3 regions of the Psychrobacillus mangrovi genome follow, and region 1 is predicted to be linked to each of the others. Evidence: riboswitches for the same ligand, from Rfam matches in the RefSeq annotation. Region 1 holds a riboswitch; each other region holds the start of a gene.

Region 1 (10,301 bases):
ATTTCTTCAAGAAAAGGAAAATGACAACACTTAAAAAGACCCAGATTAATCGAGAAAAAAATGAAGAGACGTACATTAATAAGTCTATGGATTAGGATGGACTGAATTAAGGTCAGTATCAGTATTGACATTTCTTGACCATTTTCATTCTCTGTGGTGCAGTACTTTTTTGTGCTGCATGGATGGCTAACGGGTACTTAACTAAATAAAGTTTCTAACATTTCGGGTAGACTTCATATTCAGTTGTTCTCTTGTAAAATCAAGGAGTTTTATTTAGTTTTAATCTGACCACTTTTTTAACCACTTTTTATTATTTTAATAGTTATGTGAACAGTAAAAATGTAAAATCCTTTGTTTTTTAGAGATTTAAAGGTGTATTCTTTCTTAATTTATAACATTGAGTGATGAACGGCATGATGTCCGTAATTGGAACTTGCCAAGTTCATGACCAACCGTGTTTGCTCAAGCGGCTCGTGGCTCGCCAACGGAAAGCGAGCGGTGTGATTCGGAAAAACTTACTCTGCCATTCTCTTAAAGATGGTTTGTTTAGTTGGAAAACACCTTTTCTTTCGTCACACAAGAACATTGCTTTTGTGCAATAGTATTGTATATGATAAGAAGAAAAAGGTGATTTTAATGACGATTCAATTTTTTGGTTATCCTAAATGTAGTACATGCAGAAAGGCAAGTAAGTGGTTGAAAGATCATCAAGTAGAATTTATGGATAATCATATAGTGGAAAACCCACCTTCAAAAGAAATGATAAAAGAAATGTTAGAAAAGACAAATATTGATTTAAAAAAGTTCTTTAACACTAGCGGCACTAAATATCGGGAACTGCAATTGAAGGACAAGCTACCAAATATGACTGAGGAAGAACAAATTGAAACGCTTGTGTCAGATGGAATGCTTATTAAGCGACCTCTTGTATATGATGGAGAACATTTGACACTAGGTTTTAAAGAAGAAGAGTTTGAACATATTTGGAAAAGCGTATAAAGTTGCTTGTTTTTACAATAGAAATATGTGAATATTATAGAGGAATATATATTTTTGAGAGGGGTATAACATGAGCACACCTAAAGAATTAAAATACTCAGAAGAGCATGAATGGGTAAAAACAGAAGACGGTAAAGTACGCATTGGTATTACACATTTTGCACAATCAGAACTTGGTGATATCGTATTTGTCGAGCTTCCACAAGTAGGAGACGATATAAAAGCTGGAGATCCTTTCGGAAGTGTTGAATCAGTTAAAACTGTTTCTGAACTTTATGCTCCTATCAGCGGTAAAGTAGTAGAAGTAAACGCTGAATTAGAGGATAGCCCTGAATATGTAAACGAATCTCCGTATGAAAATGCATGGATGATTGTAGTTGAACCTTCTGATGTAGCGGAAGTGGATGCACTATTATCTGCAGAACAATATGAAGAGTTAATTCAAGAATAATTTGATAAGGGAAGGCGCCGGTTATTTACTGGCGCTTTTTCATATACTACGTATATATGATGTGCTGGGAGCGAAGCTAATGGCTAAGGTATTTAGTGAAAAAGTAATTCTTGTGGAAGGTAGATCAGATAAACTGAGACTTTTAACTATTCTTGAAGAAGCAGCTGAAATTGTTTGTACGAATGGTACTATTTCTAATGTAAAATTAGAAGAAATTTTAAGTCCTTTAGAAGAATTGCCCATTTATGCTTTTTTAGACTCCGATAAATCAGGAGAACAAATACGATCGATTGTAAGAAAAGTATATCCAGAAGCTATCCATCTATATACGAATCCTGTATATGGTGAAGTTGCAAATACCCCTCTTGATGTTTTGGCTTCTATCTTGCAACGTGCTAAGATTAAAGTGAAAAAAGAATTTTTAGCATAGGATGATGTTTGTGAATGAATGGTCGCGAGAGGAATGGGAGCAGGCTAAAAATGCTCCTAGTCTTTCTCTTTTATATATTTACACCCCAATGTGTGGTACATGCCTGGTAGCCTCTAAAATGATGCAGGTTATTAAGGAAATTGTAGAGTTTCCAGTTGGACAAGCAAATATTAATTACATAAAAGAATTAGCTGTGGATTATGAAATTGAAAGTGTCCCATGTCTTTTAATTGCAAAACATGGAATAGTTTATAAAAAGATATATGCTTTTCAATCTATCCCTTATCTCTTAGATGTTATAAAAAGTGTTGACGACACCGAATTATCATGATAAAATTCGATTTACTGATAACAATTGAATAGTGTCGCTCTTATTAAGAGAGGTGGAGGGAAGTGCCCGATGAAACCCAGCAACCGTCATGTAAATGAAATGGTGCCAAATCACACAAAGCGTAATTGCTTTGGAAAATGAGAGAATGGATGACTGTTATTTTGAATGATAACATACACCCCTTCTGCTCTTTTGCAGAAGGGTTTTTTTTATAGTATTGTACTGTCTATACAGGAGGGAAGATTTACGTGATTAGCTTGAAAGATATTTCGAAAAAGTTCAGTACGAAGCAAGGTACCATTGTTGCTGTTGATAATGTAAATCTTACAATTAAGCAGGGTGAGATCTTTGGAATTATTGGATATAGTGGTGCCGGAAAAAGTACGTTAATTAGATTGTTAAATGGATTGGAAAAGCCAACCTCCGGACAAATTGTTGTTAATGATAAAGAAATTACATCAATTACCGAAGATAAGCTTCGACAAGTAAGACAAAAAGTAAGTATGATATTTCAACATTTTAATCTTTTATGGTCAAGAACAGTTGCAGAAAACATAGCTTTTCCATTGGAAATCGCAGGAGTGCCAAAAGAACAAAGAGCTACTCGTGTAAAAGAGTTGATAGAGCTAGTTGGTTTAGAAGGAAGAGGGGATTATTATCCTTCTCAGCTATCTGGAGGTCAAAAGCAACGAGTAGGAATTGCTCGAGCACTAGCAAATCGTCCAGAAGTACTGCTTTGTGATGAAGCTACATCTGCACTTGACCCAGAAACAACGGATTCGATATTAGATTTATTAATTAGTATTAATGAAAGATTAGGCTTAACCATTGTATTAATAACTCATGAAATGCAAGTCATTCAAAAGATTTGTAACCGAGTAGCAGTTATGGAGAATGGTCAAGTGGTAGAGGAAGGGGACGTACTTGAAGTTTTCCAAAACCCCAAACAGCCTATTACAAAGAGATTTGTTTCGCAAGTGTCCGAAAATGCGCAGGCTCAGCAAACGATACAAAATTTAAGAGAACTTTATCCAAATGGCAAACTGATTAAGCTTGTTTTTGTAGGTGACCAAACAGAACAGCCGATTCTTTCAAGACTAATTAAACAATTCGATTTGGAAGTAAATATAGTCCAAGGAAATGTTTCGCATACGAAAAGTGGAGCATATGGAACATTGATTCTCCAAATTGACGGTGATGCATTGGCAATTGATAAAGCAATTCTTTTTATTAATGAACAAAAAGTGCACACAGAGGTGATCAACAATGATTAATACTTTATTTCCAAATGTTGATTGGCCAAAAATGTGGGAAGCGACAATGGAAACTCTTTATATGACTGCAGTTTCTACCTTATTAACATTTGTATTTGGTCTAGCACTAGGATTACTCTTGTTTTTAACAAGTCCGCACCAAGCATGGGCCAACAAACTAGCAAATTGGTTAACGGGAGCATTTGTAAATATATTTCGTTCCATACCATTTATTATTTTAATCATATTGCTAATACCATTAACAAAGTTTCTTTTAGGCACAATTCGCGGCCCTAATGCAGCATTTCCCGCTCTTGTAATTGGAGCAGCTCCATTTTACGCTCGGATGGTTTTGATTGGATTAAGAGAAATTGACAAAGGTGTACTAGAAGCAGCTAAATCAATGGGTGCTAAAACTTCTACTATTATATGGAAGGTTTTATTGCCTGAATCGATGCCAGCATTAGTCTCTGGACTAACAGTTACATGTATATCGCTAGTTGGATATACGGCAATGGCGGGTATTATTGGGGCAGGCGGCTTGGGTACGTTAGCTTTCTTAGATGGGTTTCAACGAAGTAGAGAAGATGTAACGCTTGTTGCAACCATATTAATACTCATTGTTGTATTTATTATTCAATGGATTGGCGATACGATTACAACAAAAATAGACAAAAGATAATTGGTGTTCACGAGTTTACTCGATCACATATAAAATTGGGGAATTAGAGAAGGAGAGAATTTAAATGAAAAAGTTTTTAGCAGGAGCATTATTGTCTGTTAGTGCATTAACTCTAGCAGCTTGCGGTGGAGAAGAAGAAAGCGGCAAATTAGTAGTAGGAGCATCTAACGTTCCTCATGCTGAGATTTTAGAACAAGCTAAACCATTATTAGAAGAACAAGGTATTGAACTTACAATTGAAACTTACCAAGACTATGTTTTACCAAACCAAGATTTAGATTCAGGAGACTTGGATGCTAACTTCTTCCAACACATCCCTTATTTCGAGGGACAAAAAGAAGAATTTGGATATGATTTTGTAAATGCAGGTGGAATTCACATCGAGCCAATAGGTTTATATTCTAAAAAGTATGGATCTATTGAAGAATTACCAGAAGGTGCAACAATTCTAATGAGTAACTCTGTTGCTGACCATGGTCGTGTACTAGCTATGTTAGAGGCTCAAGGTTTAATTAAATTAGCTGAAGGTATTGATAAAACAACAGCTGAAGTAACTGATATTGTAGAGAATCCAAAAAATATTGAATTTGACGCTAACTATGAAGCTGCATTATTAGTGCAACTATATGAAAATGAAGAAGGCGATGCAGTACTAATCAATTCAAACTATGCATTAGACGCTGGGCTTAACCCAATGGAAGATTCTATTGCTATTGAAGACTCTGAATCTCCATATGTAAACATCATTGCAGTTAAAGCTGGCGATGAAGATAAAAAAGAAATCAAAGCTCTAGTAGACGTTTTACACTCTAAAGAAATTCAAGATTTCATCGTTGAAGAGTGGGGCGGATCTGTAGTTCCAGTTAAATAATTTAGAACGTAGCAGGCACTATAAGTGTCTGCTTTTTTTGTGTATGGATACGAGCGATTGTGATTCCTTGGGGCGGATAAAGTTTAACTAGGGTCGGATTGCGAAGCATTAGGAGCGTATACCAACTAGCTAGGAGCGATTGTGATTCCTTGGGGCGGATAAAGTTTATTAGGGTCGGATGGCGAAGCATTGGGAGCGAATACCAACTTGTAAGGATGGATTGTAATTCGTTGGAGCCGATAAATTTTAACTAGGGTCGGATGGCGAAGCATTTGGAGCGAATACCAACTTGTTAGGATGGATTGTGATTCGTTGGAGCGGATAAAGTTTAACTAGGGTCGGATGGCGAAGCATTAGGAGCGGATACCAACTAGCTAGGAGCGATTGTGATTCTTTGGGGCGGATAAAGTTTATTAGGGGCGGATTGCGAAGCATTGGGAGCGAATACCAACTTGTTAGGATGGATTGTAATTCGTTGGAGCGGATAAAGTTTATTAGGGGCGGATTGCGAAGCATTGGGAGCGAATACCAACTTGTTAGGATGGATTGTAATTCGTTGGAGCGGATAAAGTTTATTAGGGGCGGATTGCAAACAATTAAGAGCGTATACCAACTACTTAGGTGCGATTGTGATTCCTTTGAGCGGATAAAGTTTATTAGGGTCGGATGGCAAAGAATTAGGAGCGTAAACCAACTAGCTAGGAGCGATTGTGATGCGATTGAACGGATTAAGTTTAATTAGGAACACAAACCTATTTTTAATGAGTGAAAACCAATGTAATTTGAAATAGATTCATAGATATTTTTAACTATTCATGTTATTCTGATTATGAGGTGATGAATAGTTGATTATAAAATCTTATGCTAAATCAATACATATCGAAGCAATGGAACAGCTTTTAAAACGACTCTCATTTGAACATCCATTATACCCAAAGATAGTAAAAGATATTGGTGCCATTAGAGCTGGTGATTTTGGAGAAGAGATTGTTTTTCGAGAGCTAGAAAAAATGCAATTACCGTATAAATACTATGTATTTCATAAGGTGTTCCTCTTTGCTGAAAATGGTTTTGAAATGGATATTCTAATAATCACTCCTTATGGAGCAATTATTCTAGAAGTTAAAAATATCATAGGAGAATTAGTGTTTACTGAGAATCCATCCCAGCTACTACAACAAAAAGAAACTGAATTGAATAAATACCCTTGTCCAGCCGGGCAACTGAATGAATACAAGTATCAATTATCCCAATTTCTGCTAGAGTATAATATCTCCATTCCCATTTATGGTGCCGTTGTTTTTGCCTCTCGAAATAGCATTGTTAAAGTATCAACAGACAAAGCTACCATTCTTAATAGAAATGAAGTCCGACCTTATCTTCGTAGACTACAAAATCTTAATCCCACTCTCACCATAGAGGATATTGAAAAATTAAAAGATATTCTCCTTATAAAAAATACCTCGAATACTTACTCTCCATTGATTAATCAATTTTCTATTAAAGCAGAAGACCTTAAAAAAGGTGTGGAATGTCTTAATTGTGGACTAATAGGTATGCAAAAAAGAAAACGAACATGGTATTGCGCAGCGTGCGGAAAAAGTGATCATACTGCTCACATGAAAGCTATTTCCACATACTTTTTGTTATGTAATGATTTTATTACGAATAAAGAATGTAGGGAATTTCTCCTTCTTAATAATAGACATGAGGCCAAGAGAATTCTATCAAACACTAGCTTAACTAGAGTTGGAAATAATAAATTAACACGATATACTAAATAGTAGATAAGTTTTCTGAAGAAAAAAATGTTTGACGGTGTGTTAACATGGGTATGTAAGTATAGTAAGATTTAAAAAATCGAGAGGAATGATTCATTATCAATTTAGAAGAGTTGCCCTACACAGAACAAATGGACCACGCGTTTAGAGGAGTTCACGGTTTCGGATATACCGAATTACGAAATAGTCAGGATTTAAGACTGAAGGTTGAACAACGTAGACAGCGAGATCATGAGAAAAGTGTCCAACTAGTCGCGAAAATTGATGCTCAATCTTTTCGAGGTTAAATAAAAGATGATAAAAAATCCATGGAGAAACTATTCTCCATGGATTTTTTAAGTTAAACACTATATTCATAGTGAAATCCATTCTCATTTGGGATAGCTTATTGAAAATTATCAGGGAATATTGCATTACTTAAAAGAAAGAGATAATACAGAAAAATACAAGAAAAACAATAGATTTATAATCAAAATGAGAAAGTGTTTCAAAAGATTTGCATGGCAATAGACTTTGGGTTAAGATTAGAATGATAATAAATTAGAATGGTAATCCATTCGAAGTTACTTAATGGAGGTTATTACATGTCAACTTTAGTGATTAAGGATTTACACGTTGCTATAGACGGTAAAGAGATATTAAAGGGTGTTAATTTAACAATTAATACAAACGAAATTCACGCAGTTATGGGTCCAAACGGAACTGGTAAATCTACTTTAGCATCTGCTATTATGGGTCACCCTAAATATGAAGTGACTTCAGGTTCAATTGAATTGGACGGGGAAAATGTTTTAGAAATGGAAGTAGATGAACGCGCTCAAGCTGGTTTGTTTTTAGCTATGCAATATCCAAGTGAAATTACTGGTGTAACAAACGCAGACTTCTTACGTTCAGCTATTAATTCACGCCGAGAAGAAGGCGATGAAATTTCTTTAATGAAGTTCATCCGTGAATTGGACAGCAAAATGGAATTTTTAGAAATGGATTTAGACATGGCTCAACGTTATTTAAATGAAGGATTCTCAGGTGGAGAGAAAAAACGTAATGAGATTCTTCAATTAATGATGTTAAAACCAAAATTCGCTATCTTAGATGAGATTGACTCAGGTTTAGATATCGATGCACTAAAAGTTGTTTCAAAAGGAATTAACGAAATGCGTGGAGAAGGTTTCGGAAGTCTAGTGATCACTCACTACCAACGTCTTCTTAACTACATTACTCCTGACCATGTACACGTTATGATGCAAGGTCGCGTAGTGAAATCTGGTGGTCCTGAGCTTGCACAAAAACTAGAAGCACAAGGATATGACTGGATTAAAGAAGAGTTAGGAATTGAAGACGAGACAGTTGGACAAGAAGCATAAGAAAGGGGACGAATCAGCATGACGGTTGAAACAAAATTGGCATTAACCGAGCAGGATATCCGCTCCTTTTCAGAAAGTAAACAAGAACCAAGCTGGTTGACAGACCTTCGTCTACAAGCACTTGGTGAGCTTGAATCACTTCCAATGCCAAAGCCAGATAAAACAAAAATCGATAATTGGAATTTCATTGAATTTCCTACACATACTGTAGAGAGCAGTGTTTTTACTTCTTTAGAAGAATTACCAGAAGAAGTAAAAGCACTTGTAAATGCAGAAGAACAAAAAAATATTTATATTCAACATAATAATACCCCTGCATTTGTTTCTTTATCGGAAGAACTAAAAGCAAAAGGTGTTATTTTAACAGATATTTTTACAGCAATCCGTGAAAATAGTGACCTAGTTCAAAAATATTTTATGACAGATGGCGTAAAAGTAAATGAGCATAAACTAACAGCTTTACATGCAGCACTTTTAAATGGTGGGGTATTTGTATACGTACCGAAAAATGTTGTAGTAGAAGAGCCAATCCAAGTAATTTATTTACACGACGACAATACAGCTTCACTTTTCAATCACACTTTACTAGTTGCAGATGAAAACAGTGTAGTTACGTATGTGGAAAACTATTTATCAACTGTTGAAGAAACAAACGGCTTAGCTAATATTGTTTCTGAAGTTATTGCGAAAGATAATGCAAAAGTAACTTTTGGAACTGTAGATGTACTTGCAGAAGGATTTACTACTTATGTAAACCGCCGCGGAGTAACAAACCGTGATGCAGTGCTTGAATGGGCACTTGGCATGATGAACGATAGCGATACGATTTCTGAAAATGTAACTCATTTAGTTGGGGACAATTCACAAGGTCGTGTTAAAATGGTTGTTGTAGGTCGAGGGAAACAAAAACAAAACTTTACAACAAAAGTTATTCATTGGGGAAAACATACAGATGGTCATATCCTGAAACACGGTGTAATGAAAGACGAGGCATCATCTATTTTTAATGGAATTGGGAAAATTGAATTTGGGGCTACAAAATCAAATGCAGTACAAGAATCCCGTGTACTTATGTTAAGTGAAAAAGCACGTGGAGATGCTAACCCGATTTTACTGATTGATGAAGATGATGTAACAGCAGGTCACGCAGCTTCTGTTGGCCGAGTAGACCCACTTCAGTTGTACTATTTAATGAGCCGTGGTATTTCAAAACACGAAGCAGAGCGTCTAGTTATCCATGGATTCCTTGCTCCAGTAGTAAATGAATTACCTATCGAAGGCGTAAAGAAACAGCTGACGGAGGTTATTGAAAGGAAAGTTCGCTAATGCTCAGCAAAGAGATTCGAAGCTATTTTCCAATATTAAATCAAGAAATCAATGGTCATCCACTTGTCTATTTAGATAGTGGTGCTACTTCTCAAAAGCCGGTTCAAGTAATCGATGCAATTAAAAAGTATTATGAATTTGAAAACTCTAATGTTCACCGAGGTGTTCATACATTAGGAAATCGTGCGACAGAAAGTTACGAAGGTGCACGAGAAAAGGTTCGAAAATTCATTAATGCTAAATCGACAAAAGAAATAATATTTACTCGTGGTACAACAACATCTATCAATACAGTTGCAAGAAGCTATGGCTTAGCAAATGTAAAAGAAGGCGATGAAATTGTTATCACGCATATGGAACACCATTCTAATATCATTCCGTGGCAACAACTTGCGAAAGATACAGGTGCAATATTAAAATATATCGATTTAGAAGCAGATGGAACATTATCATTAGAAAAAGTTCGTGCTACTATCACAGATAAAACGAAAATTGTATCCATTGTATACGTTTCAAACGTATTAGGTACAATGAATCCAATTAAAGAAATTACAGAAATTGCGCATGAGCATGGTGCTATAATGGTAGTGGACGGAGCTCAGGCTGCCCCACACTTAAAGCTAGATGTTCAAAATTTGGATTGTGATTTTCTTGCTTTTTCAGGTCACAAAATGTGTGGTCCAACTGGTATTGGCGTACTTTATGGTAAACAAGAATTGCTTGAAAACATGGAGCCAATCGAGTTTGGTGGAGAAATGATTGACTTTGTAGGCTTATACGAGTCTACTTGGAAAGAGCTTCCTTGGAAATTTG
Region 2 (10,301 bases), on a different contig from region 1:
GTAACGTGGGCTGGTGTTTCAGATATATTTTTAACTTATGATGAACGAACAGATATGAGAAGAATGATGAAACGAGTTATTGGAGGTACACCGACGAATAACGTAGAAGCCTACGACAATCGTAATGCTCTTACCCATATTCAAGATATAGGAGCAGCAACACTTATCATTCATGGTATGAAGGATTTGAATGTTTCATTTGAGCATGCAAAGGTTTTAGAAGAAGCATTAATAGGGAATAATAAAGTTGTAGAAAAATGGTATTACGAAGACTTCACACATTTCTTTCCAAGTAAAGTAAATCGACAAGTGGTGAAAGATGCGTGTGTATGGATGAAAACGCAGAAAGGGGTTTAATAGATGGGTAATATTGTTATAACCGGAGAAACAATCAGTACGAATGAAAAGTCTTCATTTGCAATGAATACAAGCTTTTGGATAGATCTTTGGGACAAGTATACAAATGAGTTTCATGAAGTAGTTATCCATTGTTGGAAGGAAGAGCTGGATGTCATTGAAGAGTTAAGTCCAAGGGCTGTTTCTGTTATGGACGAAGGATTGATAAAAGTGTTAACAATCAATTTAAATGAGGAAAACCGCCTATTCTTTAGAAATAGTTCAATCGATCTTAAAGGTGGTTTGAAATGGTTCAAGATGTTCTTTCATGTGGATGGAGATGAACGATTAGAAATAGGTCATTACGGTTCCGAAATTATATTGTATAAAGTGAACGAAGAAGTGGCAAATAACTTTGTATCCATCTTTTCTCCCTCCGTAATAACACATTATTATGACGACTATGCTGACTAAAAAAGAGGATGTCTCCAAATGAATGGGACATCCTCTTTACTTAATTAATTCAACAAGTATTAAGCTAAAGGTCCGCCTTTTAGCGTAATATCTTCTGATACTGTTCCGAACTTTTTAAAGTTTTCACAGAAAGCTTGAGCTAGCTCACTAGCTTTTTGATCATAAGCAGCTTTATCTTCCCAAGCATTACGTGGTACTAATACTTCAGAAGGGACACCTTCTACTTGTGTTGGAATTGCTAATCCAAATACCGCATCAGTTTCTGTTTCTACTTCATTTAGTTCACCTTCAATTGCAGCACGTACCATTGTACGAGTATATGAAAGCTTCATACGGCTTCCAACCCCGTATTCTCCACCAGTCCAACCGGTGTTAACTAAAAATACTTGTGCACCGTGCTCATCGATTTTCTTCCCTAGCATTTCTGCATAAACTGTTGCATGCAATGGAAGGAATGGAGAACCGAAGCAAGTAGAGAATGCTGGTTGTGGAGAAGTAATTCCACGCTCAGTTCCTGCAAGTTTAGAAGTGAATCCACTTAAGAAGTGGTACATTGCTTGTTCTTTCGTTAATTTACTGATTGGAGGCAATACGCCAAAAGCATCAGCAGTTAAGAAAATAATTGTATTTGGGTGACCCGCTACAGAAGGATCTACAATATTATCGATATATTGAATTGGGTATGCAGCACGTGTATTCTCAGTTAAAGAATTATCAGCATAATTAGCGATACGTGTTTCAGAATCTACTACAACGTTTTCTAAAACCGTTCCAAATGTAATCGCGTCAAAAATTTGAGGCTCATTTTCACGAGTTAGGTCGATACATTTAGCGTAGCATCCACCTTCAATGTTAAATACTCCATTGTCTGACCAACCGTGTTCATCATCACCAATCAACTTACGTCCAGCGTCAGCAGAAAGTGTTGTTTTTCCTGTTCCTGAAAGACCAAAGAATAATGCTACATCACCATCTTCACCAACGTTTGCAGAACAGTGCATAGGTAAAATATTTGCTTCTGGCAGTAAATAGTTCATAATAGAGAATATAGATTTTTTCATTTCACCAGCATATTCAGTACCGCCGATTAATACAATGCGTTTTTCCATTGAGACGATAATAAATGTTTCGGAATTTGTTCCGTCTATAGAAGGATCTGCCTTAAAGTTTGGCGCACTTACAATAGTAAAATCTGCTTTGTGGTTTACAAGTTCTTCTTCTGAAGGGCGAATGAATAATTGATGTGCAAAAAGGTTGTGCCATGCATACTCATTTACTACTTGAATACCTAAACGTGACTCTTTATCAGCACCAGCGAATCCTTTAAATACAAATAGTTCTTCTTGTTCTGCAAGGTATTTTGTTACTTTTTTATATAATGATTCGAAAATTTCAGAAGAAATTGGTTGGTTCACAGGACCCCAATCGATTTTGTCTCTTGAAATAGGTTCATCAACAATATACTTATCTTGTGGAGAACGACCTGTATATTTACCTGTTTCTGCTTTCACTGCTCCTGTAGATGTTAAAACAGCCTCGCCTCTTGATGTTGCTTTTTCCACAAGTTGCGGTACTGATAATTGAATGTTTACATTCTCTCCAGTTAACAATTCGTTCAGTTCACTCACAGTATCGATTGAATTCATATAGTATATACCATCCTTTTTATTGTTTTCCCTATAATAGTAAAGGGATATATCATTCATATGTGAAATAGTATAACACATTTGACTAAATAGTCTACACTAATCAACTGATTATTTTTTGTTTGTGAATAAATTGTCAACAAATAAATGTTGACATGAAGTGACAAAATACGTATGATGATAAATTGAACGGATACTCTTATCCCGAGCTGGTGGAGGGGTCAGGCCCTATGAAACCCGGCAACCTGTAATTTTTCTATTGCAAAGGTGCCCAACCTGAGACAAGGTGAGATTCCTTGATTGATAAGAGTGAAAGGTGCTTATGATATTAATAGCCTTTCCTCATGTAAACATACGTGAGTGAGAGGTTTTTTTTATAACATCGCCCTTTATCCTTGTGTGCCAAGTCCGAAACGGCTTCAAGTTTAATCTATTTGAAATGGCTTGACATGGGAATGAGTACCGTATCAATTCTTGAGAGAAATCTCGCAGGATATAGGAGGAATATTCTATGACACAACGCAGATTATTTACATCTGAATCAGTTACAGAAGGGCATCCAGATAAAATTTGTGATCAAATTTCAGATGCAATTCTAGATGCAATTCTTACAGAAGATCCAAACGCACGTGTTGCTTGTGAAACAACAGTGACTACTGGATTAGTATTAGTTGCAGGGGAAATTACAACATCTACTTATGTAGATATTCCAAAAGTAGTTCGTTCTACTATTAAAGAAATTGGTTATACTCGTGCAAAATACGGTTTTGACTCAGAAACATCTGCAGTTTTAACTGCTATAGATGAGCAATCGGCTGATATTGCACAAGGGGTGGATCAAGCTTTAGAAGCGCGCGAAGGATCTATGACAGATTCTGATATTGAAGCTATTGGAGCAGGAGACCAAGGTTTAATGTTTGGTTATGCATGTAATGAAACACCTGAACTTATGCCACTTCCAATTAGTTTAGCTCATCAGTTGGCTCGTCGTTTAGCAGACGTTCGTAAAGACGAAACATTAAACTATTTACGTCCAGACGGCAAAACACAAGTAACTGTGGAGTATGATGAAAATAACAATCCTGTTCATATTGATACAATTGTTATTTCAACTCAGCATCATCCGGAAGTAACGTTAGAACAAATTCAAAAAGATCTAAAAGAATTAGTAATCAATCCAATTGTTCCTGCTAATTTAATTGATGAAAATACAAAATATTTCATTAACCCTACTGGTCGATTCGTAATTGGTGGTCCACAAGGTGATGCAGGTTTAACAGGTCGTAAAATTATTGTAGATACTTACGGTGGATATGCTCGTCATGGTGGCGGTGCATTCTCTGGTAAGGATCCAACAAAAGTTGACCGTTCGGCTGCGTATGCTGCTCGTTATGTTGCAAAAAACATAGTTGCTGCAGGACTTGCTGATCGTTGTGAAGTACAGCTTGCTTATGCAATTGGTGTTGCACAGCCTGTATCAATCGCAATAGATACTTTTGGTACTGGAAAAATCGAAGAGGCAAAATTAGTTTCACATATTCGTGAATTGTTTGACCTTCGTCCAGCAGGTATTATTAAAATGCTAGATCTTCGTCGTCCAATTTACAAGCAAACTGCTGCTTATGGACATTTTGGTCGTACTGATATTGACGCACCATGGGAAAGAACAGATAAAGCAGACTTATTAAAACAAAAAGCTGGTTTATAAGAAATAAATGAAGAAGAGGCTTCCTTTTATATAGGAAAGCCTCTTCTTTGTGTTTGAATTTATAATAGTGAGTTTTTAATGAATTATTAGAAGGCGCACATCCTGGAAACATCCTTTTTTACAGTATTAATTTAATAAAGAAATTAACGCTAGATTCTCTATTCTAGACTTATGATTGTCAAAAAAATAAATAGAATCTACTTTACTTAATTTTAAGAGCGACACTTGCATTCGCGCCTTGCGAGCCGCATGACGTGCCGTATGAGACAGCGAAATGCGCTAGCGCATACAGCGGCTCATGCGGACGTGCGGCCAGCGCGAATGCAGATAGATGAGTGTCACCTTTCAAATCCTTGATTATCACCGTGAACTAAATAACAGCACGGATATAGATCAGTTACTCGGATGTGCGCTTGCCGCACGCTACGCATGAGCCTCCGCAGGATGAGTCGCTCCTACGTCGCTCCCACATCCTTTACGTGGTCTCATTCTTCGCGCTCTTGCGGCTTGTAAGGCGCACATCCTAGAAATTCCGATGTAGAACATTTTAAAAATAAAATGATACAGGATCCGCTATTCCAAACATTTAGATACGCATATAGTAGCTACTAACGGATGTGCGCTTGCCGCACGCTACGCATGAGCCTTCGCAGGATAAGTAGCTCCTACATCGCTCCTACGTCCTTTACGGGGTATCATTCTTCGCGCTCTTGTGACTATAAAGCGTACATCCTAAAACATCCAATGATACAGTACCAATAAAAAGAGTGAATACAGAATCTGCATTTCGATATTATTTATTGTCGAACATTTAATAGAACGTCATTTATAATTATCAAGAGAAGACACCTGCATTCGCCACTTGCGAGCAGCATGACGTGCCATATGAGACAGCGAAATGCGCTAGCTCATGCGAACGTGCGGCCAGCGCAAATGCAGATAATTGAGTGTCACCTTTCAAATCTTTGCTAATCACAAAGAAGTTAAAAAATTAAGCTTATTTTTGTAGGGATTTATAATATTGCCCTTTTTCAACGTATTCACGAATGATACGTTGGACGTCTTTTTTGTCTTCATCTGTTAGCTCGCGAACAACTCGTGCGGGACTGCCCATAGCAAGTGTGTTTGGTGGGATTTTCTTACCTTGGGTAACTAAACTTCCAGCACCAATAAATGCACCTTCACCAATTTCCGCTCCGTCTAGTATTATTGAGCCCATTCCAACCAATGCACCTTTTCGAATCGTACAGCTATGTAAAGTTACTTGGTGTCCAATAGTTACTTCATCTTCGATAACTAGAGGGGTATTGGGGCTTTGGTGTAAACAACATAAATCTTGGATACTCACTCTTCGTCCAATAATCGTAGGAGCAACGTCACCTCTGATTACCGTATTAAACCAAATTGTAGACTCTTGTCCGATTGTCACATCACCTGTAATTGTGACATAATCAGCGATGAATGCAGATTCATCAATTGATGGATTTTTGCCTTTAAATGGATAAATCAATATGCTCACGCTCCTTATATAAATAGAATATAATTAATGTTATCAAATGAAAAAAAATAATCAAACATATAGAAGTACACATTCTGTATAAATAAAAACAAGAGGTGATGTTCATGTGGAAATGGGAAGCAGAAGAAAAACCTAAAGCAGTAGTTGTCATTGTTCATAGTGCATATGAACATCATAGAAGATATGCTTGGTTAATAGAAAAATTTAGAAGTTCTAACTGTCATATTGTGATGGGGGACTTACCAGGACATGGTGAACAGACAAGAGGAAAACAAATACATAATGAATCATTTGATCATTATAAAGATTATATAACTTCTGCTTTACAAGTAGCAGTTTCTTATAACCTACCTATATTTATACTAGGGCATGGACTTGGAGCAACCCTACTTATTAAAGTGTTGCATAAATTACAAATAGAATATGCTGGTGTCATTTTAACCTCTCCTTGGATACATCTAAAAAAACAACCTTCTAAATGGACGAATGCACTAGCAAAGTTACCTTTACAACAAAAGATTAACCATGATATACAGCTAAAGGAATTAACGAGAAATTACGATATTTATCAACAATTTTTAAACGACCCGACATATCATACAATCGTTTCAAATGCTTGGTACATAGAACTACAATTACTTATGAAAAGTATCTTGCAATCAACCGAATCAATACCAAATGTTCCCGTATTATTAATGACAGCTGAACGCGATAAGATTGCTGATACCACATCCGCTGCAGCGTGGCTTAAAAAGCAAGACCTCACTGAGTATCAATATAAATCGTGGAAAAATTGTTTTCATGACTTATTTCAGGAGCCGGAAAGGGAAGAGATATTTGAGTATTCTCATGCCTTTATTAATAATGTTTTAAGGTCTATTGGTTATATTGTTTGATAATTTATATAAAGTCAGATTTTTATATAATTTTATTAGATTTTGACTTTGTTAAAGATCCTGGCGTTATCCTATGTTACGAATCTATTAGTAATAAGTACAAAGTTTCAAAAACATGATTATATACATCATACTGTGATGTAATGAATACGAAACTTTAACCGCAGGTGTTATCAGGATGTGCGCCTTACACGCCGCATGAGCGTGAAGAATGAGACTCCGCGTAAGGGTATGGGAGTGAGTGAAACGAACGACGCACCCTGCGTTGGCTCATTTCTAGGGTGCGGAAAGCGCTCGTCCGTATGGTTTGCATTATAGTGTCTATTAGAGTTGTTATGAAGAACATTAATAAATGAATCTACATTTATTAATCTTTTTTATGTTATAATTTATGATTGAAAGAGCTAAAGTTAGGAGAATATACATGCAAAACCAACATATTATTCGAAATTTTATAGTTGAGACACCTTCTAAACCCGGAAATTTTGCGAAAGTAGCAACAGCAATAGGAATGGCGGAAGGGGATATTGGTGATATTACGACGTTAAAAAGTGGTGCTTTAACAACAGTTCGCGATATTTCAATCACCTATAAATCTGAAGAGCAATTACAAGAAATTATTTCTAATATTGAAGCCATCGGGAATGGTGTTAAGATTCATGCAGTTACAGATGATGTACTGAAAGCTCATGAAGGTGGAAAAATCGCAATGAAGAGCCAACTTGATGTGCGCTCATTAGGAGATTTACAAAGAATTTATACACCAGGTGTTGCAAGTGTTTGTATGGAAATTGTACATAATCCGGAGAAAGCAAATTATTTTACATCCATCGGGAGTTCAGTAGCAATCGTAACTGATGGTACAGCTATTTTAGGTTTAGGTAATATTGGTTCAGTTGCCGGTATGCCTGTTATGGAAGGGAAAGCAGTTCTATTAGATCAATTTGTTGGTTTAAGCGGAATACCTATATTGTTAAATACAAGCGATCCCGATGAAATTGTCGAAACTGTAAAACATATTCATCAAGGTTTTGGTGCAATACTACTTGAGGACATTGGATCTCCTCATTGCTTTGAAATTGAAGAGCGTCTAAAAGCGGAACTTCCTATTCCAGTAATGCATGATGATCAGCATGGGACGGCTGTTGTTGCTCTTGCTGCGATATTATCTGCGTGTAAAGCAACTGGAGTTGATCCAAAGACTGCTGTAGTCGGTCAAATTGGACTTGGTGCAGCTGGACTAGCTATTTGCCGTATGTTGATGGCTTATGGAGTAGAAGAAGTGTATGGATTGGATCGTCAAGAAGAGGCTCAAAATCGATTGATTAAATATGGTGGCCAAACGATCGCTTCATTAGAAGAGCTTATGGAAACTTGTGATATTATAATTGCAACTACAGGAGTTTCAGGATTAATTAAACCTGAAATGGTAAGAAAAGATCAAATTATTTTAGCTCTATCTAATCCAAATCCAGAGATTCTACCATCTACTGCAATTGCGGCAGGAGCTGCCTTCGCAGCGGACGGTCGCTCTGTTAATAATGTTATTGGCTTCCCTGGGATATTTAAAGGAGCTTTAGATGCAGGTGCAAAGAAAATTACTTATACGATGTTAATTGCAGCAGCACAAGCTATAGTAGAACATACAAAACCGGGTGAGTTAATACCCAACCCTCTTGACCCTAGGGTACATCATTTAGTGGCAAGAGCAGTTGAAGAAGCAGCGAATAAAGAAATGAAAAGATAAATAAAAGAAGATTTCGGTTAGGAAGCCGAAATCTTCTTTTTAAATTCTTCATTATAATTAGTAGCTTCACTTAAAGCATTTTCTTCCAAAGGTATTCGAACTGAGAGCATAGCAAGATTCAAAAGAGTGAAACAAAGAGCTGTCAAATATGCTTGAAACATTAGTGGCAACAGTACTATTTCAATACATACAACTACATAATTTGGATGTTTGATAAAGAGGTATGGTCCCTTTGAAACAACATTGGCACCAGGCAAAATAATTATTTTCGTATTCCAAAAAGTACCCAAAGTTGCTAAACACCAAATACGTAAACATTGCACAAATAAAAAAATTAGCAAAAATAAAGGGAATAAAGGAGAAATGCCTCGCTCAAAAATTAAAACTTCTGCAATTAAGCTAACAAAAAAGCTGATGTGAAGAGCCACCATATATGGATAGTGAGAAGCACCTACTTCATAAGCACCTTGCGCAAGCATTTTTTTTTCATTTCGTTTAGCTATAAAAACTTCCGTTAATCTTTGAATTATCACTAGAGAAATAATAATGTAAAATAACAACATGTTAATCACTCCAATTTAGCAAAACTGCTTCCCCACAAAAACCAGGTCCAAGAGCTATTAATAGTCCCAATTCGTCCATCTTATGATCTTTTAGCATAAATTGCTCCAAGACATAGAGCACGGTAGGTGAAGACATGTTTCCATGTTTTTTTAATACATCACGTGAAATAGCTGTTTGGTTTTCCTCAAGTTGAAGAGTTTCCTCATATGCTTGTAATACTTTTTTACCTCCAGGATGAGCGACAAAATTCTTAAGCAGATCTACTGAAATCCGTTGTTCTTCCATAAATTCATGGATAAATGGTCCAAGCCAGCTTGAAATAATAGAAGGTATGCTTTTCGAGAAAACAACATGTAATCCGTTATTCTTAATATCCCAGCCCATTACATTTTCGGAATCGGGCATCCATTTAGAAGCGGTATTTATAATAGAAGGGACTCGTTTATTTGTTTCCAATAAAACTTCTTCACCACAAACTAAGACGCATGCCGCCCCATCAGCAAATAGAGAAGCACCTATTAGATTACTTTTGGAATAATCATTTGGTTGAAATGTAAGGCTACATAATTCTACACAAACAACAAGTACTTTAGCTTTAGGATGAGCTTTGCAATAATCGAATGCTCTACTAACTCCCGCAGCTCCACCGGCGCAACCTAAACCCCAAATCGGAATACGCTTCGTTCGGTCAGAAAAAGGAAGATGGTTCATTACTCGAGCATCGATACTTGGAGTAGATATACCAGTACTGCTTACAAATATGATTGCGTCAATCTCCTCGGGCTTAAGAGTACCTTTTAGAAAAGAAGTATTACTTAGGCAAGCTTGAATTACTTCTACACTATATTTTGTTGCAAGCTCAATATAAAGATCATTTCGTTCTTCAAATGAATGCTCTTTCTGATGCCACTCTAATGGTACACAAAAATAGCGAGTATCAATATCTCCATTTTCAAAAACTTTTAATAATCTATCTAATTGCGCAATTTTATCTTGAAACAATTCTTTTGTTAATTGTTCAATATTGGATTGCTCCAATGCATATGGAGGATTATATGTACTAATAGAAGCAATTTTAGGCATGGAATTCTCCTTTACAAATTGATAAGAATAATTAATCTCTATTACAATTACATTCCGAGCGCCTAGGCTTTTCTATTTAGTTTCTCCATGCTCTTTTAAAATATGCAAAGAAGTAGACAAATAATTTAGGATGCTTTCATCTTTTCTATAGCGATAATAAAAGGTGGGTTATTCTGTTGATTTAAAAATTGATAGCAAAGTACATGCGCGTAGGATTGGGGTAATTGTTGTACATAATTTAAGATTGCATCTTTTTCTTCTTTACCACCGGCATGTCCGTGATAAACAACTAATACAATAAAACCACCTATTTTCAACATCCCTAAAA
Region 3 (10,301 bases), on a different contig from region 1:
ATATCTATTGTCACAGCATTGGAGATATTAGTAGAATGGATTACTGCAAAGTACCCGAAATATGCTTCTTGCTCTTCAGATAAAATTTGTAGATTGAATCCTACATCATTTTTCACGAGTTCTAGTATTTCCGTTTGGTTTCTTGCTTGCCTAATTGCTGCAGTAGCTGCAACAAAGACATCTTTAACATGTATATCTAATAATATTTCTTTAAATTTGGTCAGTGTATCAATTAAAACATTTATACCATCCGCACTTAAATTTCCATTTTTCATTATATACATACTTAATCTTGCTACCGTTTTAAAATTATGATGTTCAACAAGACCTTGAGAGGAATTGTAGCTATACACAACAAGACGTATTGTGTTTGAGCCAATATCAATAATTGCTTTTCTTTCTGTTTTTATTGTCATATAGCTTCCCCCTGCTCTATTACTTATTTTAATAGCATTTTACGTAACTCATTGTTAAGTTTTTGTAAAGAAATATATTAAGAAAATTCGGAATTTAATTTATTATACAACAACCTATATTATTGTAAAAATTAAGTAATTTTTTCGTGTATTATACCGTAATGATTTTCATTCATGTACAATATTAGTAATAAGAGGGGGAATAATAAGAGATGGGGAAGTTTACAAAACAAGAGAATAGTTGGGCCCTTTATGATTGGGGTTCTTCAGCATACTCAATCATAATTACCACTGCAGTATTTCCAATATTTTATAAATCTTCTGCAACTGCTGCGGGTATTGATGGAGCTGATTCGACTGCGTATCTAGGTTATACAATTGCTATATTTACATTTATTTTAGCTATGCTCGGTCCAATTTTAGGTTCCATCGCAGATTATCGGGGTATGAAAAAGAAATTTTTTACTTTTTTCTTTGCACTGGGGGTTGCCTTTACTGCATTACTTGCCTTCGTTCCATATGATAATTGGTTACTATTATTAATTTGCTATACTTTAGCAGCACTTGGAGCTACAGGGGCAAATGTTTTTTATGATGGATTTATTGTAGACGTAACGACGGATAAACGGATGCACACAGTTTCAGCGAGAGGCTACAGTTTAGGTTATATTGGGAGCACTATTCCCTTTTTGATCAGTATTGTTATTATATTGTTAGCAGGAAAAGAAATAATTCCTCTTTCAAGCATTAACGCTAGTCGGATAGGATTTCTTATTACAGCAACTTGGTGGATTGCGTTTTCCATACCTTTATTCAAAAATGTTCATCAAATACATTTTATTGAACGGGATGGGAATCCAGTTGTTCAAAGTTTTAAACGATTAGGCAATACTTTTAAAGAAATACGACAATACCGTGCATTGTTCTTATTTTTACTAGCATACTTTTTCTATATTGATGGTGTCGGTACAATTATTAGTATGTCTACTGCTTATGGTACAGATTTAGGACTAGACACGACAGGATTACTACTCGTCCTTTTCGCTACTCAGGTAGTAGCTGCTCCATTTGCTATATTGTTCGGTAAACTCGCAGGTAAATTTTCTGAAAAGAGAATGCTTTATGTAGGTATCATAATTTATATCATCGTATGTATTTATGCAGTTTTCTTAGAAACAATTGTAGATTTTTGGATATTAGCTATGCTTGTTGCAACTTCCCAAGGTGGTATACAGGCATTGAGTAGATCATACTTTGGAAAACTAGTACCGAAAAAGAATTCTAATGAGTTTTTTGGATTTTATAATATTTTTGGCAAGTTTGCTTCTATCATGGGTCCCTTGTTAGTAGCATTTACTGCCCAATTTACAGGAAAATCTAACTACGGTGTGTTTAGTTTAGTTATCTTGTTTATCATCGGTCTTATCATATTATCGAGAGTACCAGAACCAAATGAAGTAGTACCAGTTGATGAAGTTCCTGCATCCTAATATCAAGAGACATGCTTAGCGTGTCTCTTTTATTATGGCTTTGAAAGGGATGTGCGACAGCTTCACGCTACGCAGAGAAAATCTCAAGGGAATCTCAGAAAATCTCGGAGTATCTGAACCTTCGAAGAGGATATATTGCTCCACCTCGGATTATTTATAAACGGTTAACTACATTGAAGATGGGCAAAGATTTGAACGTGGATGACTCAAGTAGGCAGCGTGTCAATTGGACTCTCTAAGAACGACACCTTTCAATAATAATACATTTACCAAATGCTATACTATCCTTATCATAAATAAGTGCGATCACTATTAATTTAACACTTGTCAAATTGTTTAAGAATAGCCTTTTTATATCCTTTTAATTCAACTTCAAGAAAAATAATAAACGCAAAAGATTCTCACCTCCTCGACTTCTTTATTCCCTTCTTAAACAATGACTTCTCGAATTATTCTTTCTTCTTAATATTTTTTAGCTAAAAGAGTTGTAGTAATACCTACAGAAAGTACAGTAATGCAGGAATACAATAATGATACGGAATCCACTAGAAGGCTCCCGAAGACTACGACTAAAATATCAATTGATAGAATCCCTAAACCGGGATTAATGTGTAACACTTTTGAGATCATCTGAGCAAGCAAATCTGTACCACCAATCGTTATGTCAGATCGAAGCATTAAACCAATTCCTAAACCTACAAAAATTCCACCGCTTATTGCACCTGCCAATTCATTCGTAATTAATTTCTGCCCTGCAATATGTAAAGGATATAAGAAATCAATAATCACCGAAGAAAATAACAATCCATGAATACCATTATAAAAAAATGTTCGATAGTTCATCCAAGCGATTAAAAATATCGGCAAGCTAACACAAATAATAGCAATCCCAACTTTTACGTTAAATAAATAATGAATGATTAAACTTATTCCAATGGCTCCACCGTCTAATAGATGATAAGGAACAATAAAAAAGTTGATTCCAATTGCTATTAAAATACTTCCAATAAAAATAATAAGAGATTTTTGTAAAAACATAATCATCACCTTTCCGCATATAAAAATATATGTTTATAAAATGAAAAAAACACAGGAAAAACTAATCCTGTGTTTTTTTAATCTCTTTTTAGATAATATATTATTTTGATTGCGCAAAAGTTGTCGGCATAACAACAGCAATTACTTCCCCTTTAGCACAAAGTACGTCACCTGCATATACTTCAGTTGACACTTTCCATTTCTTAGGATGAATCTCTTCAACTGTACCTTTTGCTTTTAGTAATACTTTTTGCGGTGTTGGTTTTAAGAAATCGACATGCAAAGAGCCTGTTACGAAACGGGGTGGAGCTTCGCCACTTCCTGGCTCGTGACCATTTCTTCGATGTAAAGCAAGAGATGCAGATCCTGTCCCATGGCAATCTACTATTGCTCCTATTAAGCCTCCGTATACAAATCCCGGTATTGCAATATGTTTTTCTTTTGGTTCATAAACTGTTTCCGTCTGGTCCCCATTCCAGTACGTCCGTAAATGATACCCATGTTCATTTAATCTCCCACATCCATAACACCAAGCAAAATCATCTGGATAATCATCCTGTATAGCTCGAATGTTTTCCTCCATCTCTCTTATTCCCCCTTGTAATTTTAGATTACTTATATAATACTTCTCTTCTATCTTGAAATATAGGAATTCTTTTTCGAACATCTTCTATCTGTTCTATATCAATATCCACTAATTGAACCGTCTCTTCATTCTCGCCTACCCATAAAATTTCACCCCATGGAGAAATTACCATGGAATTACCATTAAATGAATTGTTCGGATTACTTCCAACACAGTTTACAGCAATAATAAAAATTTGATTTTCAATTGCTCTTGCTTGCAACAATATTTTCCAGTGATCAATACGGATATCCGGCCATTCTGCGGGAATAAACATAACCTTTGCACCATTTAAGGTATGAACCCTCGTCCACTCGGGAAACCGTAAATCGTAACAAATAATTCCCCCCATTTCTATTCCATCTAATGTAAATAAGTTTTTTTCATTACCTTCTTCAAAATAATGATGTTCATCCATTAATTTGATTAAGTGTACTTTGTTATATTCGGAAATAATCTCTCCTGAAGAATTGGAAACATACATTGTGTTGTAAAATTTATCTCCTTTTTTAGTTGAAACAGACCCTCCAACAATATGAATATTTAATTCTTTGGATAATCGAGAAAATAATTTTTTCGTATTTTCTCCTTCTAAATCTGCAATTTCTTCTAGTCTTGTCAAATCGTAACCAGTATTCCACATCTCTGGTAGCACAACAATCCTAGCCCCTAAGGATGCAGCTTCTCTCACTTTTTCCTCTACCTTCAGAAAATTTTCTTTTGGCGCACCAAACACAATATCTAATTGAACACATGCAATTTTCATTTCGCCACCACCTATAGACATAATACTTAAAAGATTATAAGATTTGTCTAATCTATGCAACTAATTAGAAAAAGAGGTATCGCACATGGAATTTTCAAATCGATTAAAAAGTTTACCCACTCAATTTTTTGCAACACTAGTTCAAAAAGTAGCACTCGCGGTGTCAGAAGGAAGAGATGTTATAAATTTAGGACAAGGAAATCCAGATCAACCTACTCCTGAACATATTGTAAAAGCTCTACAAGATGCTGCAACAAATCCAATAGCACACAAATATTCTCCTTTTCGAGGAATAAATGAATTAAAGCAAGCTGCTGCAGATTTTTATTTACGAGAATACAAGGTAGAAATAAATCCAAATACCGAAGTGGCTATTATGTTTGGAACAAAGATAGGTCTAGTTGAGTTACCATTAGCTATGATGAATGAAAATGAACTTCTGCTCTTACCAGATCCAGGTTATCCAGATTATTTATCGGGTGTCGGATTAGCAAGTGTCCGTTTTGAAACAATGCCCCTGCTAGAAGAAAATAGTTTTCTTCCTGATTACAGTAAATTAACAGAAAATCAAAAACAAGACGCTAAGTTAATGTATTTGAATTATCCTAACAACCCTACTGGAGCTACTGCAACGAAAGAATTTTTTGAAGAAACTGTTAAGCTTGCGAAAGAATCAGATATAGCAATAGTGCACGATTTTGCTTATGGAGGAATTGGCTTTGACGGCAAAAAACCAATTAGCTTTTTAGAAGTAGAAGGTGCAAAAGATGTTGGTATAGAAATGTATACTCTATCTAAAACTTATAATATGGCCGGATGGCGTGTTGGTTTCGCAGTTGGGAATCCTAAAATGATTGAAGCAATCAATATTATTCAGGACCATTTATTTGTCAGCCTGTTCCCTGCAATACAAACTGCTGCTGCTGCAGCACTCAACGAGAGCCAGGAATGTGTAGATGATCTTGTTTCTTTGTATGAAGGAAGAAGAAATGCATTAGTAGAAGCTTGCTCAAGAATAGGATGGAATATCAAAGCACCAGAAGGCTCCTTTTTTGCATGGTTGCCAGTTGCAATAGGTTATACAAGTCAAGAATTTGCAGACTTACTTTTAGAAAAAGCAGATGTCGCTGTAGCTGCTGGGAATGGTTTCGGATCCTTTGGTGAAGGCTATGTTCGTGTCGGCTTATTAGTGGATGAAGTTCGATTGGTAGAAGCCATTAATCGTATTGAAAAGCTCAATCTATTTTAAAATAAAACCCGATTTACTTTTGTAAATCGGATTTTATTTTTTATATTCTATTTGGAGATGTTTTATTGGAATCCACTGGGTAAAACTGGTTAGTCCCTGTTTCCTCATCAAACTTACGATGAAACCCCATTCCAGTAACTTCAGCTAAAACTACATCTACTGTAATGTCAGGGTTTTCTCCTTTCATAAAATGACCTCCAAAAACGTTGCCATGTTGATCACACATAGACCCGTGAAAATGAGTTTCGTAGTCCCCATCTCTTTTACACACCACACCTGTTCCCTGTAAAAATTCTATTGGTCCCTCGTTTACTATAAGGTTATTATATCCAACTCCAATTTTAGAAGTTTCATTCGGAACAAGATAGACAAAACCACTTCTTTGAAAACTTCCAAAACAACTAATGATAGTTGCATATTCAATGCAATTTTCTTTGCATAATTCCTCTATTCCTTCAAGTAAATCTGTTCCATAAACAAGTCTTGCTCCAACAATTTTTCCAAACTGACCGGTAGCATAATTTGCACTTACTAAAGACATAAAATTCATCATCCCTGCATATTTATTTATTGATAATAACTTTAAACTAACCAGACTGAAAATTTCAACTAGAAAAAATTTGTTGACTTTAATAAGTTGATGTAGTAAATTAACTTTTATGGAATAGCTGAAAAATTAAATAGCTTTTATCTCTTATCAAGAGTAGCTGAGGGACTGGCCCGTTGAAGCTCGGCAACCATCTACATTATTTTATGTAGAAAGGTGCTAAATCCTGCAAAACAATTGTTTTGGCAGATAAGAGAGGACAATAGTATTTTCGTGTGCCTCTCTTTCTGTGAAAGAGAGGCTTTTTATATTTATTCAACGAAAGTTATAAATTATAGGAGGAAAATGAAATGAAAAAATTTGGTTTACTTTTATCAACTGTACTTTTATCTGGAGCGCTAGCAGCATGTGGGGATAGCTCAACTGATGGAGATAAAACAGAAGCATTAAATGAAAAAAAATTAGTTGTAGGGGTTACAGCAGGACCACATGAACAAATCGTTGAAGTTGCAAAAGAAGTAGCTGCAAAAGACGGACTAGAAATTGAACTAAAAGTTTTCTCTGATTACATACTTCCAAACACAGCACTATCTGAAAAAGACCTAGATGCTAATAGTTATCAGCATGAGCCTTTCTTAAATACTTTTAACGAAGACCATGGAACAGATTTAGTACCTGTTGGGAAAACAATTCTAAATCCAATGGGAGTTTACTCAGACAAATTTGACTCAATAGATGATCTTCCAGACGGAGCAACTTTTGGGTTACCTAACGATCCAACTAACGGCGCTCGCGCACTATACATTTTAGAAGAACACGGCCTAATCAAAATAAAAGAGGATAAAAGAGAAACTGCTTCCATCTATGATCTAGAAGAAAACCCAAAAAATTTAAAATTCATTGAGCTAGAAGCAGCACAAATTCCTAAACAGTTAAGCGAAGTTGATGCGGCAGCAATTAACACTAACTTTGCTTTAGATGCTGGTATTAATCCAAAAGAAGATTCTATTTTACTAGAGTCATCTAATTCACCATATGTAAACTACATTGTTGTACGCGCTGAGAATAAAGACGACCCAACGATTCAAAAGTTTGTTAAAGCTTATCAATCAGAAGAAGTTAAAAAATTCATCGAAGAAGAATTTCAAGGTTCTGTATTACCTAGCTGGGAAGAGTAGATGATATTCGGAAACGTTACCGACCTCGGTAACGTTTTCTTTAGAAAGGAAGGCAAACAATGATTGTTTTAGAAAATATATCAAAAGAATTTAAAAGTAAGAATGGCATTGTAAAAGCAGTAAATAATGTCAATATACATGTGAAAAAAGGCGAAATCCATGGAGTAATTGGATATAGCGGTGCTGGAAAGAGTACACTCATTCGTTGCGTTAATCTTCTAGAAAAACCTACTGAAGGTAAAGTTTTTATAAACGGAAAGGAAGCAACCTCCCTCCCCCTTCCAAAACTAAGAGAAGTTCGGAACAAAATAGGAATGATCTTCCAAGGTTTCAACTTGTTAAAAACAGCGACAGTTTACGATAATATAGCTATCCCTCTGAAACTTCTTGGGTATGATCAAACAGAAGTAAAAACAAGGGTAAATAAATACTTAGAAATTGTAGGCCTGACGGATAAACATAATAACTATCCAAATCAATTATCAGGTGGTCAAAAACAAAGGGTTGCTATAGCACGTGCTCTTGCACAAGAACCAGAAGTGTTATTAAGTGACGAAGCGACAAGTGCGCTTGATCCTGAAACAACTGATTCTATCTTGGAACTCTTATTAAAAATTAATAGAGAATTAGGGATAACAATTTTATTAATCACGCATGAAATGAATGTTATTCAAAAAATTTGCGATTATGTATATGTAATGGAAAATGGAGAAGTAGTTGAACAGAATTCAGCTATTAATCTATTCACTAAACCAAGTCACACAACCACTAAAAAGTTTTTAAATACAATTAGTCAGCGAAATTTACCTCCTACTTTAATCTCACAATTAAATGTTAGTGGAGCTGTTACACGTTTAACATTTGTTGGAGAAAGTACAGGTAAGCCTCTAATCGCAGAAGTTAGCCAAAAATTCAATGTTCAGCCAAATATTTTAACTGCTAATATTATTGAGTTAAAAAATGGGATCGTTGGTAACATTGTCATTCATTTGATTGGTGTTCAAGATCAAGTAAATGCAGCAATAAAATTTTTGGAAGATCACGGCGTTGGCACTGAAGATTTGGAGGGACAATCATGAGCAGATCCGAACAGTTTATAGAGCAATGGTTACCGATTATCGGAAAATCAGTGATTGAAACATTCCAAATGGTTGGCATTTCATTGTTTTTCTCTGTTTTAATCGGAATTCCTTTAGGAATTTTAATCGTATTAACTAGACCAGGTCAGGCATTACAAAATAAAATTTTATATCAAATTAGTAATTTAATTATTAACATAGTACGTTCAGTACCTTTCATCATTTTACTATTTTTCATACTTCCTTTTACGAAAATAATTGTTGGTACTACAATCGGTGTTAAAGGAGTTATAGTTCCATTAGTTATCTATACTGCTCCATATATTGCACGCTTAATGGAATCTGCCTTACTTGAAGTAGAGAATGGTGTAATTGAGGCCTATACAGCGATGGGAATTAAAACAAGATCGATTATTTGGCATGTACTGTTAAGAGAAGCCCGCCCTTCTATCATTTTAGGATTAACTATATCAACAGTTAGTTTAATAGGCGCAACTGCCATGGCTGGTATGGTTGGAGCTGGAGGACTTGGAGATTTAGCCTACCGTTTCGGACATTTACGTTATGAAGTTGATGTCATGTACGCTACTGTCTTTATTTTAATTATCCTCGTACAAAGTATCCAATCAATCGGTAATAGATTAGCAGCTAGATTGAAGAAAGATTAATCGGAGGTTTTCATATGACTAACTATTTGTATGTTGAGCGCAACGGTTCTATCGCTACCCTCATTTTTAATCGTGCAGAGAAGAAAAATTCTTTTTCTCTTGCTATGTTTCAAGAGCTAGGTAATATCTTAGATGAGCTCGAAGATGATTCTAAAATAAAATTATTAATTTTAAAAGGTGTGGACGAAAGAGCATTTTCATCCGGTGCAGATATTACGGAGTTCCTTGAAAATCGTTTTTCTGCACAAAAAGCTAAAGATTATAATGATGCTACTTTGGAATCTATTGAAAAACTATATCGTTTTCCTAAACCAACAATTGCTCTTATTAAAACATTGGCAATTGGTGGTGGATTAGAGTTAGCTAATTCTTGTGATTTTAGGTTTGCTACTTCTGGCAGTAAGCTAGGAATCACTGCTTCTAACATCGGTATTATATACAACTTAACTAGCACCAAGCGGTTAGTAAATCTAATTGGCCCATCAAAAGCAAAAGAACTACTTTATACTGCTAATTTAATCTCTGCTGAAGAAGGAAGAGAAATAGGTTTAATTGATTATGTATATCCAATGGATGAGATTGAAGAGAAATGTCATGAGTTTGCCGAACAAATTATCCGTAAATCTTCTGTAGCAAATAATGGTATCAAGCAAGTAATTCAATCGATTATAGACGGTGAGAATGAAGAAACGAAAGAAATAGAACAACTAATTTTAGATTCATTCAGTTCGGAAGATTATAAAGAAGGAATTCAAGCATTTTTAGAAAAAAGAAAACCCAATTTTTCTTAAGAGGTGAGCTATATGTCAACTATTAAAAACAATGATTTGTTATTAGATAATATCGGTTCTAATGAAAAATATCCTATCAATTTTAGCGAATTAGAACAAGCTGCAAAGGAAAAACTAGAGGCAGGTCCTTTTGGATATATCCGCTCCTCTGCAGGTGGTGAAGAAACTTATCGTAAAAATAGCAATTCATTTGAAAAATATTCGATTGTACCAAGATTTCTTACAGATGTTTCTGCATTAAATACAGAAGTTACTATACTTGGTCGTACATACCCTCACCCCCTTTTTATAGCTCCTGTAGGTGTAAATAAGATTGCACATGAGGATGGGGAAATTGCTGTAGCTAAAGCAGCGGCAAAATTTAATTATCCTTACATTCAAAGTACCGTGTCAAGTTATTCGATCGAAGAAATCGCAGAAGCGACAGAAGGCAGTTCGAAATGGTTTCAATTGT

Evidence for each region. A riboswitch is a leader RNA that binds a small molecule or an ion and turns the genes downstream of it on or off. The one in region 1 is predicted to bind S-adenosylmethionine.
Region 2: linked by a shared signal. The riboswitch ahead of metK (methionine adenosyltransferase) and the one ahead of WAX74_RS13095 (methionine ABC transporter ATP-binding protein) in region 1 are both predicted to bind S-adenosylmethionine.
Region 3: linked by a shared signal. The riboswitch ahead of WAX74_RS01405 (MetQ/NlpA family ABC transporter substrate-binding protein) and the one ahead of WAX74_RS13095 (methionine ABC transporter ATP-binding protein) in region 1 are both predicted to bind S-adenosylmethionine.

What each region holds. Positions count from the first base shown of each region.
Region 1 covers NZ_JBAWSY010000009.1:111,270-121,570, forward strand. The annotation lists gene WAX74_RS13075 (arsenate reductase family protein) at 637-999, shown strand; gene gcvH (glycine cleavage system protein GcvH) at 1,070-1,450, shown strand; gene WAX74_RS13085 (toprim domain-containing protein) at 1,530-1,880, shown strand; gene WAX74_RS13090 (thioredoxin family protein) at 1,885-2,211, shown strand; SAM riboswitch class I at 2,249-2,355, shown strand; gene WAX74_RS13095 (methionine ABC transporter ATP-binding protein) at 2,460-3,485, shown strand; gene WAX74_RS13100 (methionine ABC transporter permease) at 3,478-4,146, shown strand; gene WAX74_RS13105 (MetQ/NlpA family ABC transporter substrate-binding protein) at 4,211-5,017, shown strand; gene WAX74_RS13110 (nuclease-related domain-containing protein) at 5,863-6,801, shown strand; gene WAX74_RS13115 (hypothetical protein) at 6,912-7,085, shown strand; gene sufC (Fe-S cluster assembly ATPase SufC) at 7,383-8,162, shown strand; gene sufD (Fe-S cluster assembly protein SufD) at 8,181-9,488, shown strand; gene WAX74_RS13130 (cysteine desulfurase) at 9,488-10,301, shown strand, end outside.
Region 2 covers NZ_JBAWSY010000003.1:15,057-25,357, forward strand. The annotation lists gene WAX74_RS06050 (alpha/beta hydrolase family protein) at 1-357, shown strand, start outside; gene WAX74_RS06055 (hypothetical protein) at 361-810, shown strand; gene pckA (phosphoenolpyruvate carboxykinase (ATP)) at 870-2,456, opposite strand; SAM riboswitch class I at 2,653-2,766, shown strand; gene metK (methionine adenosyltransferase) at 2,968-4,164, shown strand; gene WAX74_RS06070 (gamma carbonic anhydrase) at 5,162-5,674, opposite strand; gene WAX74_RS06075 (alpha/beta hydrolase) at 5,788-6,579, shown strand; gene WAX74_RS06080 (NAD-dependent malic enzyme) at 7,004-8,326, shown strand; gene WAX74_RS06085 (isoprenylcysteine carboxyl methyltransferase family protein) at 8,344-8,889, opposite strand; gene WAX74_RS06090 (type III polyketide synthase) at 8,891-9,973, opposite strand; gene mnmM (tRNA 5-(aminomethyl)-2-thiouridylate-methyltransferase MnmM) at 10,099-10,301, opposite strand, start outside.
Region 3 covers NZ_JBAWSY010000001.1:268,723-279,023, forward strand. The annotation lists gene WAX74_RS01370 (Ppx/GppA family phosphatase) at 1-416, opposite strand, end outside; gene WAX74_RS01375 (MFS transporter) at 629-1,906, shown strand; gene WAX74_RS01380 (YitT family protein) at 2,369-2,944, opposite strand; gene WAX74_RS01385 (PaaI family thioesterase) at 3,045-3,527, opposite strand; gene WAX74_RS01390 (carbon-nitrogen family hydrolase) at 3,556-4,335, opposite strand; gene WAX74_RS01395 (pyridoxal phosphate-dependent aminotransferase) at 4,421-5,584, shown strand; gene WAX74_RS01400 (PPC domain-containing DNA-binding protein) at 5,625-6,125, opposite strand; SAM riboswitch class I at 6,276-6,387, shown strand; gene WAX74_RS01405 (MetQ/NlpA family ABC transporter substrate-binding protein) at 6,482-7,309, shown strand; gene WAX74_RS01410 (methionine ABC transporter ATP-binding protein) at 7,369-8,388, shown strand; gene WAX74_RS01415 (methionine ABC transporter permease) at 8,385-9,056, shown strand; gene WAX74_RS01420 (enoyl-CoA hydratase/isomerase family protein) at 9,071-9,847, shown strand; gene WAX74_RS01425 (alpha-hydroxy-acid oxidizing protein) at 9,860-10,301, shown strand, end outside.